4 regions of the Colwellia sp. PAMC 21821 genome follow, and region 1 is predicted to be linked to each of the others. Evidence: predicted binding sites of a transcription regulator. Region 1 holds the regulator's gene; each other region holds the start of a gene.
What was found. The regulator sigma-54, encoded in region 1, starts transcription at its own class of promoters, with help from an activator protein. The targets are predictions, from matches to a motif close to GTTGGCACGNNNNTNGNNT.
Positions count from the first base shown of each region.

Region 1 (4,544 bases):
TAATAATAAGTACTTTTCGGCTTGCTTGTGTGCTCATGGTGATTTACTTATCAGTAACAGGTAAGTCACGATGACGAGATTGCACGTCTTTACGTTCTTTACGCATATTATTTGCCAGTAATTCGGCAATATAAACCGAACGATGCATACCGCCCGTACAACCAATCGCAATGGTAATATAACTGCGATTGTTTCGTTCTAGATGTGGTAACCAAGTCATCATAAAACTGTTAATTTGCCAAATAAACTTTGTCACTATAGGTTGGCTAGCAAGAAAGTCTTGTACTGGTTTATCTAATCCTGTGAAGCCCTTTAGCTCTTTATCCCAAAAAGGGTTTGGTAAAAATCGCGCATCAAAAACATAGTCAGCATCTTGTGGTACACCATGTTTAAAACCAAATGACTCAAATACAACGACCATTGAGCCAGATTTTTTCCCCAAAATTCGTTCTCTAACTAAGTCGGCGAGTTGATGTGGCGTAAGCTGGCTAGTGTTGATATATAAGTGTGCTCGACTGGCTATTGGTTCAAGGAGCTTTTTCTCTAAGGCAATGGCTTGATCTAAGGCAATATTTTGTTTAATTAACGGATGTAAGCGTCGTGTTTCACTGAATCGACGAATAAGGTCACTATCATCAGCATCTAAATAAAGTAAGCTTAATTCAACCGCATTGGGCATATATTCAATGATTTCAGGCACATCATTAGGATCAGCGGGGAGGTTTCGCACATCGAGACTTACGGCTACATTCTCATAATCATTAATGACAGTATGGATGAGTGCAGGTAACAAGTTGACTGGAATATTATCAACGCAATAGTAGCCTAAATCCTCTAAAACGCGCAGTGCAACACTTTTACCTGACCCTGAACGGCCACTGACAATAATTAGCTTCATTTGTGTTTAACTCGCTTGTTGGATTAACTGATATAATTCTTGGTTACTTTCGCATTTACGTACTTGCTTGCAAAATTGCTTATCGCGAAAAATTTTTGCAATGCTCTGTAATGTACTGAGGTGGTTTTGACATTCTTCTTCAGGCACAAATAAGGCAATAAAAATATCAACTGCGCGATGATCAATAGCGTCAAAATCAATTGCTTCTTCTGTCGTTATTACCACGGCAATGGGCTGTGTAGCATTTTCCAAACGACCATGCGGTATAGCAATGCCATTACCTATGCCAGTTGACCCCATTCTTTCACGCTTAACTAGGCTTTCTAATAGCTGAAATGTGTCATGGTCAGCCAATTTATCGGCGGCCAGGCTACTTAAGTATTCTAGAATGCGTTTTTTACTGGAACCCGGTGCTGCACAAATAGTGCAGTCCGGGGATAAAATGTCTTGCAACTTCATAAACTTATAAAACCTAAAGCGACTTGGCGCTAATGTTTGTTAATTTTGCCTTTGTATTTCAGGATTTGGCGATCTAGCTTATCAATTAATGCATCAATTGATGCATACATATCATTATGCTCGGCCTTCGCGTGAACCTCTGAGCCACTTAAGTGCACAGTAGATTCGGCAATCTGATTCAATTTTTCTACGGTTAATACTACATGTACATTATTGATATGCTCAAAATGACGTTCTAGCTTTTCAAACTTGCCATTAACATAATCACGTAATGAGTCGGTAACATCGACATGGTGTCCAGTAAGATTAATTTGCATATGCTTCATTCCTCTTTTTTGGTGAATAAGACTGCCTACAATAGGCTTTTACGTTGATTTGACGGCGGTATAGAGAGCGACTCTCGATACTTGGCAATGGTTCTCCTCGCTACTTTTATACCTTGTTCAGCTAATATATCTGCGATTTTACTGTCGCTTAATGGCTTTGCGGGTATTTCGGCAGCGACGAGTTTTTTAATTAATTCACGAATAGCTGTTGAAGAGCACTCACCGCCATTTTCAGTACTTACGTGGCTAGAGAAAAAGTATTTAAGCTCAAAAATGCCTCTCGGTGTGTGCATGTATTTTTGTGTCGTAACACGAGAAATGGTTGATTCATGCATGTCTACAGCTTCTGCAATATCATTTAACACCATAGGTCGCATAGCTTCAGGACCATGTTCAAAGAAACCTTGTTGGCGTTGTACAATGCAATTTGAAACTTTTAATAAGGTATCATTGCGACTTTCTAAACTTTTGATAAACCATTTTGCTTCTTGTAAATTCGAGCGAATGAACTGACTATCAGCAGATGATTTCATTGACCTAGACATGGCGGCATATTGTTGATTAACTGATAATTTAGGTGCTGTATCGGGATTGAGCTCTACCGTCCAACGACCATTTTTCTTCTCAACGGAGACATCAGGAATTACGTATTGTTCTTCACTTTTTATGACGCTATCACCCGGGCGAGGATCTAAAGATTGGATCAAGCGAATAACTTCGCGTAATTGATCTTCTTTAATGCGCAATTTACGCATCAATTGTCGATAATCGCGATTACCAAGCAAGTCAATGTGCTCAGTGACGGCTAATTTACTTTCTGCTAGCCAAGGCGTATCTTTCGCAAATTGATTGAGCTGGATAAGTAAACACTCAGGAATTGAACGGGCAGCCACGCCAACGGGATCAAAAACGTTAATTCGTTTTAGTACCACTTCAACTTCATCGAGTTCTACATCGTCTATACCAACGCTTTCTAAGATCTCATCTGCGGTCACCGTTAAATAGCCGGCTTCATCAATGGCTTCAATAATGGCGATGGCAATGGTTCTGTCGGTATCGCTAAATGGCGTGAGTTGCATTTGCCACATAAGGTGGTCTTGTAGTGAGTCTTTCGTTTCACCCTGATAGGTATAATCTTCTGATGCGTGACCAACACCGCCGCTGCTAGCGCTAGCACTAAAGTTATCATCCCAAGTGCTATCACTGTTTAATTCTTCGGGAATATCGGTTTTGGCTAAACCTTCTGAGGAGCTAATTTCATCGATACTGGGGGCAGAATCTTCGCTACCATCGGAGGAGGCCATTTCTTTACTTTCGCCAACGCCTGCCGAGTATGCTTCTTCTAAATTGTCAGGGGTACTTTCAGAGTTATTATCAAAAGATTCATCAATTTCAAGTAAAGGATTACTTTCGAGTGCTTCTTGAATTTCTTGCTGGAGATCCAAAGTCGATAATTGCAGTAGCTTGATCGCCTGCTGCAATTGCGGGGTCATCGTTAATTGTTGTCCGATACGGAGTTGCAGAGTAGGACGCATTTACGTTTTCATTTCCCTGTTGAAATACATTAATTTTGTACCGCTTAAGTGTGTTATTCACTATAGCGTGAATTGTTCACCAAGGTATACATCTCTTACATGTTGATTCGCAAGTATTTGATTAGAATTACCTTCAGCGATCAGTTCACCATGACTAACGATATAAGCATGTTCACAAACATCGAGTGTTTCTCGTACATTATGATCAGTGATCAAAATACCAATGCCGCGTTCTTTTAAGTGTAGGATAATTTTTTTTATATCACCTACTGAAATTGGGTCAACACCAGCAAAGGGTTCATCAAGTAGAATAAATTTAGGGTCTGCCGCTAAAGCGCGAGCTATTTCAACACGTCGGCGTTCACCGCCAGATAAACTCATACCTAAGTTATCTTTGATATGACCGATGTTAAATTCTTCTAATAAATGTTCAAGTTTTTCTTCTCGCTCAACATCACTTAGGCTTTTACGTGTTTGTAAAATAGCCATAATGTTGTCATAAACAGATAACTTGCGAAAAATAGAGGCTTCTTGTGGTAAATAGCCGATGCCCTTGCGCGCGCGCTCATGCATCGGCAACAAGGTTAAGTCTTCACCGTTTAACACTATTGAGCCACTGTCGTTATTGACTAAGCCAACAATCATATAAAAGGAGGTAGTTTTACCCGCGCCATTGGGACCTAATAAGCCAACTATTTGTCCGGCGGACACTTTCATACTGACGTTTTTAACGACTTTTCTGCCTTTGTAGGCTTTTGCAAGACCGGTTGCTGATAATGTTGAAGTTGACATTTACTCTTGCTTGTCCTTAGATTTTTTAGGCAGTTCAGTTTTATTTTTTGGCTGTAATACCGTTTCTACTTTAGCGTTATCTAGGCTTTCAGCATTGACATATTCGGTGTCAAAATTATAAGTGATTTTACTGCCGCTAACTTCACTACCTTCTTGGCGTAGAAGTGCATTACCTGAAATAACCACGGTGTTCATACTGGGTTCATACCGAATTTCATTGGCTTGTAAATTTATTGGGCTACCATCTTGCAACGTTTGCTCAAATGTCGCTGGTGAACCCTTGGCAATATAAATTTTGTTATCACTTTTATCTTCGGTAATTACCTGAACTAATTCCGCATGTATCGTTAGTGTGCCTTGAGCAATAATGACATTATCGATATAACTGAATATTTTGTTTTTTAGATCGGCAGCTTGTCGCGAAGAAGATATTTTAATTTCTTGTTCAACATTAAACTTTTCGGCGCTTACTGTTGGCACTAATAATGCGAATACGGTAAGGCAAATAAGGCTATTTTTTAATTTTTTTATAAA
Region 1 covers NZ_CP014943.1:1,537,001-1,541,544, reverse strand. The annotation lists gene A3Q33_RS06520 (HPr family phosphocarrier protein) at 1-37, opposite strand, end outside; gene rapZ (RNase adapter RapZ) at 44-898, opposite strand; gene ptsN (PTS IIA-like nitrogen regulatory protein PtsN) at 905-1,357, opposite strand; gene hpf (ribosome hibernation promoting factor) at 1,387-1,674, opposite strand; gene A3Q33_RS06500 (RNA polymerase factor sigma-54) at 1,710-3,218, opposite strand; gene lptB (LPS export ABC transporter ATP-binding protein) at 3,279-4,010, opposite strand; gene lptA (lipopolysaccharide transport periplasmic protein LptA) at 4,011-4,490, opposite strand; gene lptC (LPS export ABC transporter periplasmic protein LptC) at 4,522-4,544, opposite strand, start outside.

Region 2 (4,544 bases), 970 kb from region 1:
CATCTATTTTTACGCCATTAAGTACATAACCGGTAACACCGCGAGGGCCACCTAGTTCTGTAGCTGTTGTTGATTCTTCTGGTGATAAGGTAAGGTTTGCTGAAATGTCTTGAGATGAAATAGCATTGGGATTACCTTCATTTGGAAACTCTCCAACCTCATGATCGGGTATTCCGTTAGCACTTAATAAACGCTCACTATCGCTACAGCTCCACTGCGACATGCTGTCGTCGAGCACATAAATAGAATCATTGTATTCGTTATAATTGTAGTCACATAATACCCCGCTAGTAGAGCTTTCGGATACTTGTGAAACGACTATTTCAACACTATCAACTTCGCTATTTAACTGGCTATCATCAACGGTTAAATTAACCACATAACTCCCCACAACATCAGCAACGAAAGTAGGGGCAATGTCTGTTTCATTCGATAATGTAGCAACACTGCCATTAGGTATGCTTGAAAAACCCCAAGAGTAACCTAGAGTATCACCTTCAGCATCACTACTTAGTTCGCCAGAAAGCGTAACGGTACTATTATTGAATACTGACTGATCGCTACCAGCATTAGCAACGGGGGCGGTATTAGTTGTAGTTGTGTCAGTATCAGTACTCGATTCACTATCTGAACTGCTGCCACCACAAGCGGTTAATGTTGCTAAGGTAGATAGTAATAAAAGCTTCGCTATGGCTGATGTGGATGTTGAGCTTTTCAACGTATTAATATTTTTTTTCATTGTTAACGTTACCTAAATCAAAGTTGGCTAGATTGGCGTTATCATAAAATTAAAATGTGCAGGAAATGTGCAAAAAATATGGAATATTTAGGAAAATGAAATTTAAAATAATAAATATAAAACCCAATAAATTGAAAAACGCTTGTGCTAAAAATTTAAAGCTAGTTTAAGTATAAATAAGCTAGCTTTGAACTTTATTAATATATTAAGCACGAATATTAAGGACAGGTACTAAGCAGTGGTATTAATAATGGAATCACCTTCTTCTAAGTCAAATTTTTCGAATACCTGAGCTAATATCGACTGTTTATCTTCATCGCTCAGGCTATTGCCATTATTTTCTGACAAGGTTTCTTCTAGAATTTCTGCAAGATAATCAAGCATCGAGGTTATTTCGTCGGCACTTTGTTTTGGAGGTGGAGGTGGTCTACTACCTTCTGAAACATTGGCGAGTTCACCTATGCTTTTGGCGTCAAAACCTGCGCTAGATAAAGCTTTTTCAAGTGCAGCGCCCGGTTGAATATTAGCTTGAGAAAATGTTTCAATAATACTTAAAGCGTCTTCTTGGCTAAGATTATCAGTATCAAACTCAGATAAGGTGTCAGAAATTAATGACTGCTGTTCTGAAGTTAAACTTTGCTCTGACCTAAACGGTGGTGGTGGCATTGAGCTGTTTAAATTAGTTGTATTAATCAATTTACTTCTCCTTAGCGCTTTTTTTTAGCAGATGGACGGTGGTTTTTAAACTCAGTTTTACTAATAACACCATTATTATCGCTGTCGATTTCATTAAAAATAGTTTGATGATCGCCATGAGGTAATTCTTGCTGAGAAAACTCGTCAAAGTCGACTTCACCGTCGCCATTAACATCTATTGATGAAAAAGCCGGTGGAGGTCCTGGTCGTTCTCTATTTTGTTCTTGCGCTTGTGCCGGAGTTTGACTAAATATAACGGATAGAAACGTTATGGCTAATACGGTTTTTGATTGCATATTCATAATGTGTTGTTAATCCTTATCCTAAATTAAGATATAAAGTTACCAACAGAAAATGCAAAAAATGTGCAAACAAATAGAAAGATTAGTTAAATTTTGTAACTCATTCTTTCATTAAAGGATTAAAGGATTAAAGGATTAAAGGATTAAAGGATTAGAGTACTAAGCGATAACCCGTACCATACACCGATTGTATCCAGTTTTTACCATTACTAATGTCACTGAGCTTTTTACGTATTTTTTTTATGTGACTATCAATGGTGCGATTATTGACGATGCGATGATCTGAGTACATATTTTGCATCAGGTGATCTCGGGTAAAAATACGCTCGGGTTTACCTGCTAAAGGTTTTAGTAGCTGAAACTCAACAGAAGTGAGTGATACTTCGTGATGATGAAACGCCACAGTTAATCTATGTTCATCGAGTATCAGCATGTCTGAAGTATTGTCGATAGTTTGCGTTCGCCTAAGTACCGCTTTTACTCGGGCTACAACTTCACGCGGGCTAAAGGGTTTGCAAATATAGTCATCAGCACCTAACTCTAAACCAAGTAAGCGATCTATTTCTTCAACTTTAGCGGTCACCATTAAAATAGGGACATTTGAAAATTGTCTTATCTCTTTGCACAAATCTATGCCATTTTTACCGGGCAGCATTATATCGAGCAAAATAGCTTTAGGTTGATTTGATTTAACCCAGGCAATAACTTCATCACCATGGTGAATTAAGTGCGTACTATATTCAGTAAGTGCAAAATAATCTGCTAGTAAATTAGCAAGTTTAATTTCATCTTCTACGATTAATATCGAATTGGGCATAGGGTTTCTCTAAGCTAAAGGTAGGGTAATAATAATCGCTAAACCACCCAAAACAGACTTTTCAGCACTAATTTCTCCTTGATGAGCGATAACTATATGCTGACAAATAGATAAGCCTAAGCCAAAGCCACCCGTTTCTCTATTTCTCGAGTCTTCTACGCGATATAAATATTCGAATAAATGTATTAGGTGCTGTTCATCAACGCCAATGCCATTATCTTCAAACCTAAGAGTAACAGTGCCCTTGTCATTTCCTGCTGAATTTTCTGCTAACTTATTAACGATTACTGAAACCTTAAACTCACTTGCTTTAGCGTACTTAATACAATTATTAATTAGATTTTCAAATAATTGATAGAGCCTAGTTTTATCAGCATAAATCATAACTTCTTTGGCATTTAATTCAAGCAGAAGTGCAATGTTGGCATCTGATAAATAGCCACGATACTTACCAGCTTCGCTTTTTATTAATTGCACTAAATCTTCATGTTGTTTGCGATAGCCCATGCCGCCAATGTCAGTACTCGTTAGTTGATTCAAATCATCAATTAAGCACTGTAAATGTTTAACTTCATCATTAGCAGAAGCAATATTATTATGGGTTAAGGGCCTTACTTTATCGAGCATAGCTTCTAACTCACCGCGTAATATGGCAACAGGCGTGCGCAACTCATGCGATATATTGGCTAACCAGCGTTTTCTTGCATTTTCATTTTTAGCCAATGTCAGTGCCAACTCATTAAAATCTCGGCTTAACTCACTGAGTTCGTCGTTTCTATTTACCTGAATAGATTGCTGATAATCGCCTTGGGTAAGTTTATGCATACCGCGGGTAATAAGCTTAATTGGTTCAACTATATGTCGGGCAATAGGAAAGGTAACCAGTGCAACAAGGCTCATCATCAAAAAGGCAATTAGCCATAAATATTCTTGCTGTTGCTCAATAAAATCAACTTCATAGCCCTGTGTTAGCTGATTCCGTTTTGAAATCGCAAAAAAACCGACTACGCTTTCATCAACCTTTAGGCTAATTTTTGTATACTCTAAAGTGGGTAGGTAAATACCGGCAATTAATGTTTCGTTAATATTTAATAATGCATAATGTGCGTCACCTTTTGGTGGACGAGGAGGAAATTTATCTAAACTATTATGACGAGGAGGAGGTCGATTCTCAGGCTGGTGCGGTTGAAAACTCGGCTTAATAAATGGTTTTCTGTCGTCATTAGCAGGTTGGCTATTTTTTTCGATATCAAAGTCAGTATCTGCAAGTTGTTGAGAGATTAATTTATGAAACCTGCGATGTTTACCGGCCATTGAAAGCCAATTATTCTCAATTTTGTATTCATCAGTTAACTGAGTTAAAACCGGTTGTAATGTTTCTACCTCTTTTGAAATAACATATTCAACCATACCCTTGTCGATGCTCCACTGCATCAAGGATACCAAAACGGTCACCAATACCAAGCTAAAGCTGAACAAAAAGAGAAACAGTTTATTTTGAATTTTCATAGCACACTAATAATCTTAAATTTAATAAATAATGCGGTTTAAACCACTACTTTCACGAACTAATACACTAAAAGCCATGCCATATTTACGTCACTTTTACGCCAACATAACTTATGCACAAAACATAGGATAACAATACAATGTGCAAAAAATATGCATTATTTATATTAATATCGTTGGTGTCGTTTAAAAGGAGAGATTGACTAAGCTTATAAGTCTAACTATCAGCATTATTTTTTAATGCCAATAGGTGATGTACGTGAACGTCCATTTTCAAGAGTAAACAATGATGAAGCCTGCACTTCAGCTTTGCCTTTTATAACGTAGGCTGAGCCTTTTTATTCACTCAGCCCAGCAGATGCAGCAAAACACAACGCTGACGTAAATAATAGGGTTGGGAGCCGTATTTTAATCTTCACTGATTGCCTTTTACACTTATAACCAACGACGAACGCTCGTTTGATATGTTTTATATTTATTA
Region 2 covers NZ_CP014943.1:2,511,660-2,516,203, forward strand. The annotation lists gene A3Q33_RS10805 (YHYH protein) at 1-739, opposite strand, end outside; gene A3Q33_RS10810 (hypothetical protein) at 971-1,435, opposite strand; gene A3Q33_RS10815 (EF-hand domain-containing protein) at 1,447-1,737, opposite strand; gene A3Q33_RS10820 (response regulator) at 1,889-2,554, opposite strand; gene A3Q33_RS10825 (ATP-binding protein) at 2,564-4,063, opposite strand; gene A3Q33_RS10830 (methyltransferase family protein) at 4,499-4,544, opposite strand, start outside.
Region 2: the regulator sigma-54 is predicted to act here: its motif matches at 1,790-1,808, upstream of A3Q33_RS10815 (EF-hand domain-containing protein).

Region 3 (4,544 bases), 470 kb from region 1:
GCGAGCAGCCCCGCAATTAAATATATTTGCTATCGGTTTTCCAATTACCATGTGCGCCGGGCTATTAATTATGTGGTTAACCATGGGTAATTTTTACAGTCACTTTGTTATGCAGTGGCAACGCGCCTTAGATTTTAGTTGTTATCTTATTGATTGCGGAGCGGCACCCTAATGGCAGAGTCTGACAGTGGTGAAAAAACCGAAGAACCGACGGCGAAAAAACTTTCTGACGCGAGAAAAAAAGGCCAAATTGCGCGATCGAAAGATTTAGGCACGATGTTTGTTTTAGTTGGTGCAGCCCTCGCCATTATGCTGCTGGGAAGCTCCCTCGTTGAAGGTTTATCTACAATGATGACCCGTCTGTTTAGCTTGAATCGTAGAGAAACCATGGATGTGCATGCTTTATATCAAGTGGCCAGCGATGGGGTAAGCGCGATAATGGTGCCTTTTCTTTGGATACACATTATCATCGTAATTGCTGCATTAATTGGCAATATGATACTGGGTGGCATCAGTTTTTCTTGGCAAGCTATGGCACCAAAAGCCAGTAAACTTTCGCCGATGGCAGGCTTTAAACGCATGTTTGGCGTGCAGGCTTATGTTGAGCTTTTAAAATCTATTCTTAAGTTTTTTGTGGTTTTTATTTCAGCTTATTTGTTATTGAGCAGCCTGTTCGGTCAAATTGTGAATTTAAGTACTGAAAATATTCCGAATAATTTTTCGCATGCCGTGTCATTACTGATGTGGATGTTTTTGGCGTTAGCACTTTCCATCGGTATTATTGTGGTTATTGATGCGCCATATCAAGTGTGGAATCATAATCGTCAATTGAAAATGAGCAAGCAAGAAATCAAAGACGAAATGAAAAACTCAGAAGGTAGCCCCGAAACTAAAGGTCGTGTAAGAAGGGCGCAATATGAGATGTCACAGCGGCGCATGATGCAAGACGTACCTCAATCTGACGTGGTGATCACCAACCCGACTCATTATTCTGTCGCCCTTAAATATGATGCAGAAGTCGGCGGAGCTCCGGTATTGGTAGCTAAAGGTATCGATGAAATGGCCTTACATATTCGTACCATCGCCAAAGAGCACAATATTGAAATTGTAGCATCACCCGCATTGGCGAGATCTCTCTATTACACCGCAGAGCCCAACGAAGAAATTCCAGAACAATTGTTCGCCGCTGTAGCGCAAATCCTGGCCTTTATTTTTCAACTTAATGCCCACAAAAAAGGTAAAGCGCGACGACCTAAAGCCGTCGCCAAAAATCTACCTATCCCGGATGAATTTAGATATTAAAAAAAGAAAGAGAAGCTATCAGTTTTAAGCTGTCAGCTGTCAGCTGTCAGTTAAAGGGCGTTAGTTTTAAGTTTGAAGCTGTCAGCTATCAGTTAAGGGCGTTAGTTTTAAGCTTTTAACTGACAGCTTCTAACTGACAGCTTTAACTTACAGCTTATAAATGTTTTTTTTGAAATTGGTCTGATTATTGCTTTTCAATAGACATGTCAAAAAATTATCCCTAAGAGCTCATGCAGTTAGCCGCAACTTTTAATAATTTAAAAAAACAAAAACTTAACCTACTTTCAGGTCTAGGCACACCATTCCTTGTGATGGCGGCGCTCGGTATGGTTATTTTACCTATGCCAGCATTATTGCTAGATATCCTCTTTTCTTTCAATATTGCGCTGTCTTTGGTGGTTTTATTAATCACGGTTTATACCTTAAAGCCGCTCGAATTCGGTTCATTCCCTGCTGTATTACTAATTGCGACTATTTTGCGCTTAGCGCTTAATGTTGCCAGTACGCGTGTGGTATTGCTTGAAGGTCATGAAGGGCCCGATGCGGCAGGTAAGGTAATTGAAGCTTTTGGCTCGGTTGTTATTGGTGGAAATTACGCGGTTGGTTTAGTGGTTTTTGCTATTCTTATTATTATAAATTTCGTTGTAGTTACAAAAGGTGCGGGGCGTATTGCTGAAGTAACAGCACGCTTTACATTAGATGCGATGCCAGGCAAACAAATGGCTATCGACGCGGATTTAAATGCCGGTTTTATCACAGCAGATGAAGCGCGTGAACGCCGAGTTGAAGTCACCAGTGAAGCCGACTTTTATGGCTCAATGGATGGTGCGAGTAAATTCGTTAAAGGCGATGCTATTGCGGGTATTTTAATACTTTTTATTAATATTGTTGGCGGTTTAATTATTGGTATGGTTCAACATGACCTTTCGTTTGATCGTGCGGTAGAAATTTATACGCTATTAACTATCGGTGATGGTTTAGTTGCACAAATTCCAGGATTACTGCTGTCAGTAGGCACGGCAATTGTCGTTACTCGTCAAAACACTTCTCAAGACATGGGCGAGCAAGTAAGCAGCCAACTTGGACAAGGTAAATCACTTTATATTGCTTCAGGTGTTATGTTCGTTATGGGTATTGTGCCAGGTATGCCACATGTTGCTTTTTTAACTTTCGCCGTATTAATTGGCGGTGTTGCCTTTTTTAGCAGTAAATACAAAGTGGCTAAAGCAGCACAACTTATTGAAGATAGCCAAGTGGCCGAAGCGCAAAACATACAACAAGAAGCTGATGTTAAAGACCTTGGCTGGGACGATGTAAATCATGTTGATATTATCGGTCTTGAAATAGGATATCGTTTAATTCCCTTGGTTGATAAAGCCCAAGGCGGCGAATTGCTTAATCGTATTAAAGGTGTCAGGAAAAAGCTTTCACAAGAGTTTGGCTTTTTGGTACCCGCGGTACATATTCGCGACAATTTAGATTTAGACCCTAACAGTTATCGCATATCGTTAATGGGCGTAACGGTTGGAGAAGCAGAAATTCGCCATGACAATGAGTTAGCTATTAATCCAGGTCAAGTATTTGGCAAGCTCGATGGCATTGCAACAAAAGATCCTGCTTTTGGCTTAGATGCCGTATGGATAAAACAAGATCAACGAGAACATGCACAATCATTGGGTTACACCGTTGTTGATGCCGCCACCGTACTAGCAACACATTTAAGTCAAATTTTAACAAATAATACCGCACAATTATTAGGCCATGAAGAAGTTCAAAACTTGCTTGATATGCTAGAAAAGAGTTATCCGAAACTTATTGAAGGTTTGATCCCTGACGTATTGTCATTAGGCACTATCGTCAAAGTTTTACAAAACTTAATGAATGAAGGCGTGGCCGTTCGAGATATGCGCAGCATTATTCAAACATTAGTTGAGTATGGACCTAAGAGCCAAGACCCTGAAGTTCTTACGGCTGCTGTGCGCATAACCCTACGAAAATTCATTGTTCAAGAGTTAGTTGGGCCGACCGTTGAAGTACCTGTCATAACTTTGTCACCAGAGTTGGAACAAATGTTGCACCAGTCTATGCAAATGGCTGGAGACGATGGCGCAGGTATCGAACCAGGTTTAGCAGAACGGTTACAAAAATCTTTGACAGATGGTGCACAACAGCAAGAAATGGCTGGCGATACACCTATTTTATTAACGTCAGGTATTTTACGTTCAGTACTCGCTAAATTTGTAAAATATACCATCCCGGGATTACGTGTTATTTCTTATCAAGAAATTCCGGATGACAAACAAATTAAAATTGTTAGTGCTATCGGCCAGTAAACAGATATTTCAACGTAGTTGTACTGAATTATAAGGGTTGGCGATGAAAATTAGACGTTATGTAGCAAAAGATATGAGAAGCGCACTCGCTCAAATTAAAGATGAATTGGGTGTAGACGCGGTAATTATGTCTAATAAAAAGATTGCTGAAGGTGTCGAATTAATGGCGGCGGTTGATTATAACCAAAGTATAAAGCCTGCCAAGGCACCTGCTCAGCATAACCATGAGCTAAGCGCTGTGGAAAGTGCACAGCCAGCTAACCCTGCCGATATAGCCGAAGATACCGTGGCCATTAGCAGTGCACCTAAGCCAGTTGAACAGGCTGCAAACGTACCCGCAGACAGTTTAGCCGCCTTACTTAGCCGACAAGTACAACAAAATGGCTATGATAAAGCACCCGCAACACGCGCATTTAATAGCCAAATAGAAAACTCATCGACAAAAGTTACCCCGCAAGCTAATGCTAAGCAGAGTGGTGTTCCACAAGATATTGAGCAACAATTTAAAAACTTTACGACGCGTTTAGAACAGACTACGGAAATGGAAACGCCTGACAGCGCTGTTAATCAGCAAACTAGTAGCGCTCAAAATGAATCAAATAATACAAACTTCCATGACGCGATTGACCAATCAATGGCAGCATCTGAGAAAATGAGTTCTCATGGCGAACGTCAAATAAATAGCAGTGAATTTGACCGCATGCAAAAAGAAATGTCTTCAATTCGTCAGCTGTTAGAGCATCAAATGTCGGGTTTAATGTGGCAAGATATGGCACAGAAAGATCCAATGCGCGCAGTATTAGTTAATAAATTAATGGCCATGGGTCTTAATGAACAAATTGCCGATCAAATTGCTGGTTACGTTCCAGCCAATACGCATGAACAAGATGCATGGCAGCAAGCAAAACA
Region 3 covers NZ_CP014943.1:1,066,906-1,071,449, reverse strand. The annotation lists gene fliR (flagellar biosynthetic protein FliR) at 1-172, shown strand, start outside; gene flhB (flagellar biosynthesis protein FlhB) at 172-1,302, shown strand; gene flhA (flagellar biosynthesis protein FlhA) at 1,533-3,635, shown strand; gene flhF (flagellar biosynthesis GTPase FlhF) at 3,679-4,544, shown strand, end outside.
Region 3: the regulator sigma-54 is predicted to act here: its motif matches at 1,477-1,495, upstream of flhA (flagellar biosynthesis protein FlhA).

Region 4 (4,544 bases), 430 kb from region 1:
AATAATATCAGTACGAAATAAGAAATCTGGCCGCATAATTCAAGGGCAAGTTAACGCTATTAACCAAGTAGTAATTAATTTATAATAATTGCTTAAGTTTTCTGCTGTTTTGCCGATAAAAGGTTAGAAACCAATAACTGTTGTAAGTAGGATACAATAATGGCTATTAATATCAATAACTTGAATAATACCAATCAAGTAAAACAAAAAGTTGAACAACAAGTTCAAACCAAACAGCAAGTTAGCGAAAGTGCAAATGCCTCGCAACAAGCTAAATTGGCACCTCGTGATTCGGTATCAATTACCCCACAAGCAAAACAAATGACCGAGTTACAGAAAAAAGCGGCCGATGCGCCAGTGCTTAATCAGAAAAAAATTGCTGAATTAAAAAGTGCGATTGCCTCTGGAGAGTATAAAATCAATCCTGAGAAACTAGCAGCAAGCATTGCTAATTTTGAATTTGAACTCAACTAACTCAGCTAACTAAAAGTAAGAGTGGAGTATACAAGTGTCTGAAAAAATAACACCGCAACAATTGATTTCTCAACAGTTATTACAATTGACGCAATTAGAAGCGTTATTAGACACAGAGAAAGAAGTACTTCAGCAGCAAAATCCAGCTGCGCTTATTAGCATTACCTCAGATAAAAATAATTTGCTTATAGCGATACAAGAAATTGACAATGCTATAGGTCAAAGCTTTGAGTTCAAACAAGAAAAATTAGCCGGTAACTTCAGTACAGAATTATCGGATATTGAAGCGTGTTTAATCCGCTGTAAAAAACAAAACCAAATTAATGGTCTGATCATTCATCAATCGCAGTTATCTGTTGAACGAATGAAAACCTCGTTATTAGAAAATCATAATAGGTCCTCAATGACCTATGATAGTAAAGGGAAAACTTCTGGCGGGCTCAGTAGTTTAGGTATAAAAGCTTAAGCCTTTGTATTAACTTTATTAGCACTGCTCCCTTACATCTATGTGATCGCACCATACCTTACATTCTGTCAATAAAAAACCAGCAAATAGCTGGTTTTTTTAATGGTAAAAAGAAGATTAATAATACGTAATATGTTTTATTTCTTGGCGGTTTGAAGCGGCATTATATATTTCATAAACATCTTTAAAATCTAAACTCAACTCGGTAGTGTAGCTGTCACCAACAGGATAACTTTTCACCACTTTTGCACCACGAATAATCCCCTGTACTGATGCCTTTAACTGCTGGTTATCAACCACTAAATTAGACATTGTGGTTTTTCCATCAATACTTTGACCATAAACTTGTTCAGCTAGCTCAGCATAAGCCGCAATTTTTGAAGCTTTTATTGCCATTAGCATGCGCTGGGTTTTATGTGTTGAGTTTTGCAAACTAATAGGTGCTTGACCTATTGCTGTTAGTACTGGAAATTGTTCAGGTTTCACATTTTGCCATTCAACGTGTCTGTCAAACACCGAAGAACATGCGCTCAAAGCTATAGCACTTAAAAAAACTGCGATATTATTGCGTAAAATATTCATATTCACCTTCGATATTTTTAAACTTATTACTTCTGTATGGCAATGGCACGTGCGTCGTCGACTAACATCGCGCTATCTCGCAAGATCATGCCATCTTTCATTTTAACATTCTCATGACGATTAAAATCGTCGCCAACAACCCAAGCGGGAATAAAAGACTGTGCTGTGGCAACGACAACTCGTGATTGCATACCAATCATTCGAGCGTTAACTAAAATACCCGACTCTTGCTGCATCATAGTGCCAGTAACTACATAGTCAATTATCTGACGTTCAGGTAATTCCTTCCAATCTCGACTGAAAACATAATCACCATCTTCGGTGACACGGATATGTCCGGTAGTTTTAAAATCGATAACAACTAAGCCATGTCGTTGCATTTCATGAACAAAGCTCTCCGACAGCTGATTACCAAGCCAATTAGTTGATTCTAAGTTTTTTAAATCTACAAATGACGCCACAGCAATGGGTGTTTTAGGATTAACAAACGTACTACTTTCCAACATTTGATATGCCAGCCCTTTAACCACGTCGTTTATCGCATGACGAGGTAACGCTAAGCTGTCAATTTCTTGTTTGGCGGCGTGAGAAGAACCATAAAAATCTTCATTCTTGGTCTGAACAGAACACGACATAACTGCCGGTATTAGTAGTGCAATAAGCCAATTTTTCATTGAGCTATCCTCAATTAATACAAATATCATAAAATTAATACAAATAATAAAGCATGATCCGCGCCAATATTTTCATTTAACCTTAACTTGGCCTAATGAATTTTGGGATTAAAACCGAGCAAACAAGTAGTGATAGTGGTTTACTTAATTAAGTACCCTACTTTATAGGTAGGAAAACAACAAAAATAAAGCGTATGCTTTAAGCAATAGTTCTTCTGAACAATATGCGCCTTTATTATCTAAAAGCTGCATTCATGCAACGATAATGATGAAATAACACAGTAATTGGATGCTTTAATCTGTAAGAGTGTTCAGGTAATTAGTGAGATTCGTAATACCTTATACACTCGACTCACTTACCATGAGCACTTTATATAGCGTCATTAATAACTTTTTGACTTTAATTTAGAGCCGTCCCTGAAAAACTTAAATTCACCTTTTTCCCTGCATTATCTAAAGACACGAAAGTTGCCATTCAAATGGCTTTACCGAGATTGACTTAAGCTTGTAATATAAATAGGCACAAAACCTGCATATTCAAAAATAGAAATCGATCCAATATTAAAGAGATATTTATGCGCTTAAGTTTAATTGGCCTTTGCTTTGCTTTATTTAGTAGCGCTAGTTTTGGGCAATGGTATGAATCGCAAGGTGTAGCAAGCATCAGAAATGGCGATAATAAAACAGCGAAAGCTCAAGCGATGCAAAATGCATTGAAAAAAGCGTTACTAGTTGCCGGCGCCTCTGTATCAAGTGTTCAACAAGTCGTTAATGGTTTGCTAACGCAGGATGAAATTAGTATTCGTGCAAGTGGTAGTGTTAATTCATTAGAGTTAATAAGTGAAAACTACAACGACGACTTTGTTACGGTAACCATTCGTGCTGATATTTTTCCACAAGAGAAAAAATGTTTCGCTGCTGACTATAAAAAATCTCTGCTGTTAACGCGCAGTAATATACTGCATCGCGAACAAGCGAATATTGGTAGTATCTACGCCATTGATCGAACCTTGATCAAAAAGCTCGCTGATAAAATTCAGCAACAAGGGATATATTTAGATACTAAATTAGCCTTACAAACTAAGACTGAATTCTCACGTTATAACCAAAGTTTACAAACACAAAGCCTAAAAAACTTAGCTATGTCATTAGCTAACATGTCAGACAGCCAATATATTTTATTTTCAGAAATTCAAGATCTTTCCATGGCCAATGATGAAAATAATGATTGGCAGTTTTGGCAGAAAAATATTTACCAGCGACAATTTAAAATTGCGCTATACATTCACGACGGTACTACAGGTGAGAGAATTTTAGATAAACACTATCAGAGCTCTGCCCCCTGGGAGTTCGATGAACGTAAACAAATTGACGTAACAAGCCACAACTTCTGGCAGAGTGAATATGGCAAAAAAATTAATCTGTCATTAGACGATATGGTCAGAGATATTGACGAAAATATGATGTGCCAGCCGACCCAAGGCAGAATTGTGCAAGTTCAAGGAAATTCAATTACTTTTAACTTAGGCAAAAGACACGGTGTTCAAGTAGGTGATGAATTCTCTTTATTGCATTTTAATAACTTTGTCAGTGATGACAAACGCTCTTACTCAGGCTTTAATATTAGTCCTTATAAAGTCATTGTGACTTCGGTCAGCCAAGATAGTGCCCATGCAACGACCACAGAACAGCATATACTAGACAATATACAAATAAATGACTTAGCGGTAAGATATTAAAAAGCTCATTTCTAAAACAATAAGTGGCAGAACATGAATTGAAGAATATAATGAATGTTCAGGTTATTAATTAAGACCCTGTTAGTATTCATTATATTTATTTTTATGAATACAAATTTATAAAATAGTTGTAGCATACTCAGGCTATAACCTAACCACTTCAAGCTGCGATAAAAGTTTTATCCTGAAGTCACGAGGATATAATTACTTGCGTTTTGTCCTCATAGTTTAACTGGATAAAACTGTGGCCTCCTAAGCCGCTGCTCCAGGTTCGAGTCCTGGTGGGGACGCCAGTAATTGCTTTAATAGCCTAGACCCCGTAGCTTTATCCATAATAAATATTTTAATTTTACTGTCACCACGGCATACCGTACATCCTGTACCGCCGTTCATTGACGTCCTGTCACCACGGCATACCGTACATCCTGTACCGCCGTTCATTGACGTCCTGTCACCACGGCATACCGTACATCCTGTACCGCCGTTCATTGACGTCCTGTCACCACGGCATACCGTACATCCTGTACCGCCGTTCATTGACGTCCTGTCACCACGGCATACCGTACATCCTGTACCGCCGCTCTTTGACGTCCTGTCACCACGGCATAC
Region 4 covers NZ_CP014943.1:1,111,069-1,115,612, forward strand. The annotation lists gene flgA (flagellar basal body P-ring formation chaperone FlgA) at 1-85, shown strand, start outside; gene flgM (flagellar biosynthesis anti-sigma factor FlgM) at 160-474, shown strand; gene flgN (flagellar export chaperone FlgN) at 509-940, shown strand; gene A3Q33_RS04655 (LPP20 family lipoprotein) at 1,058-1,522, opposite strand; gene A3Q33_RS04660 (FlgO family outer membrane protein) at 1,549-2,196, opposite strand; gene A3Q33_RS04665 (flagella assembly protein FlgT) at 2,772-3,935, shown strand; tRNA gene A3Q33_RS04670 (tRNA-Arg) at 4,153-4,228, shown strand.
Region 4: the regulator sigma-54 is predicted to act here: its motif matches at 2,713-2,731, upstream of A3Q33_RS04665 (flagella assembly protein FlgT).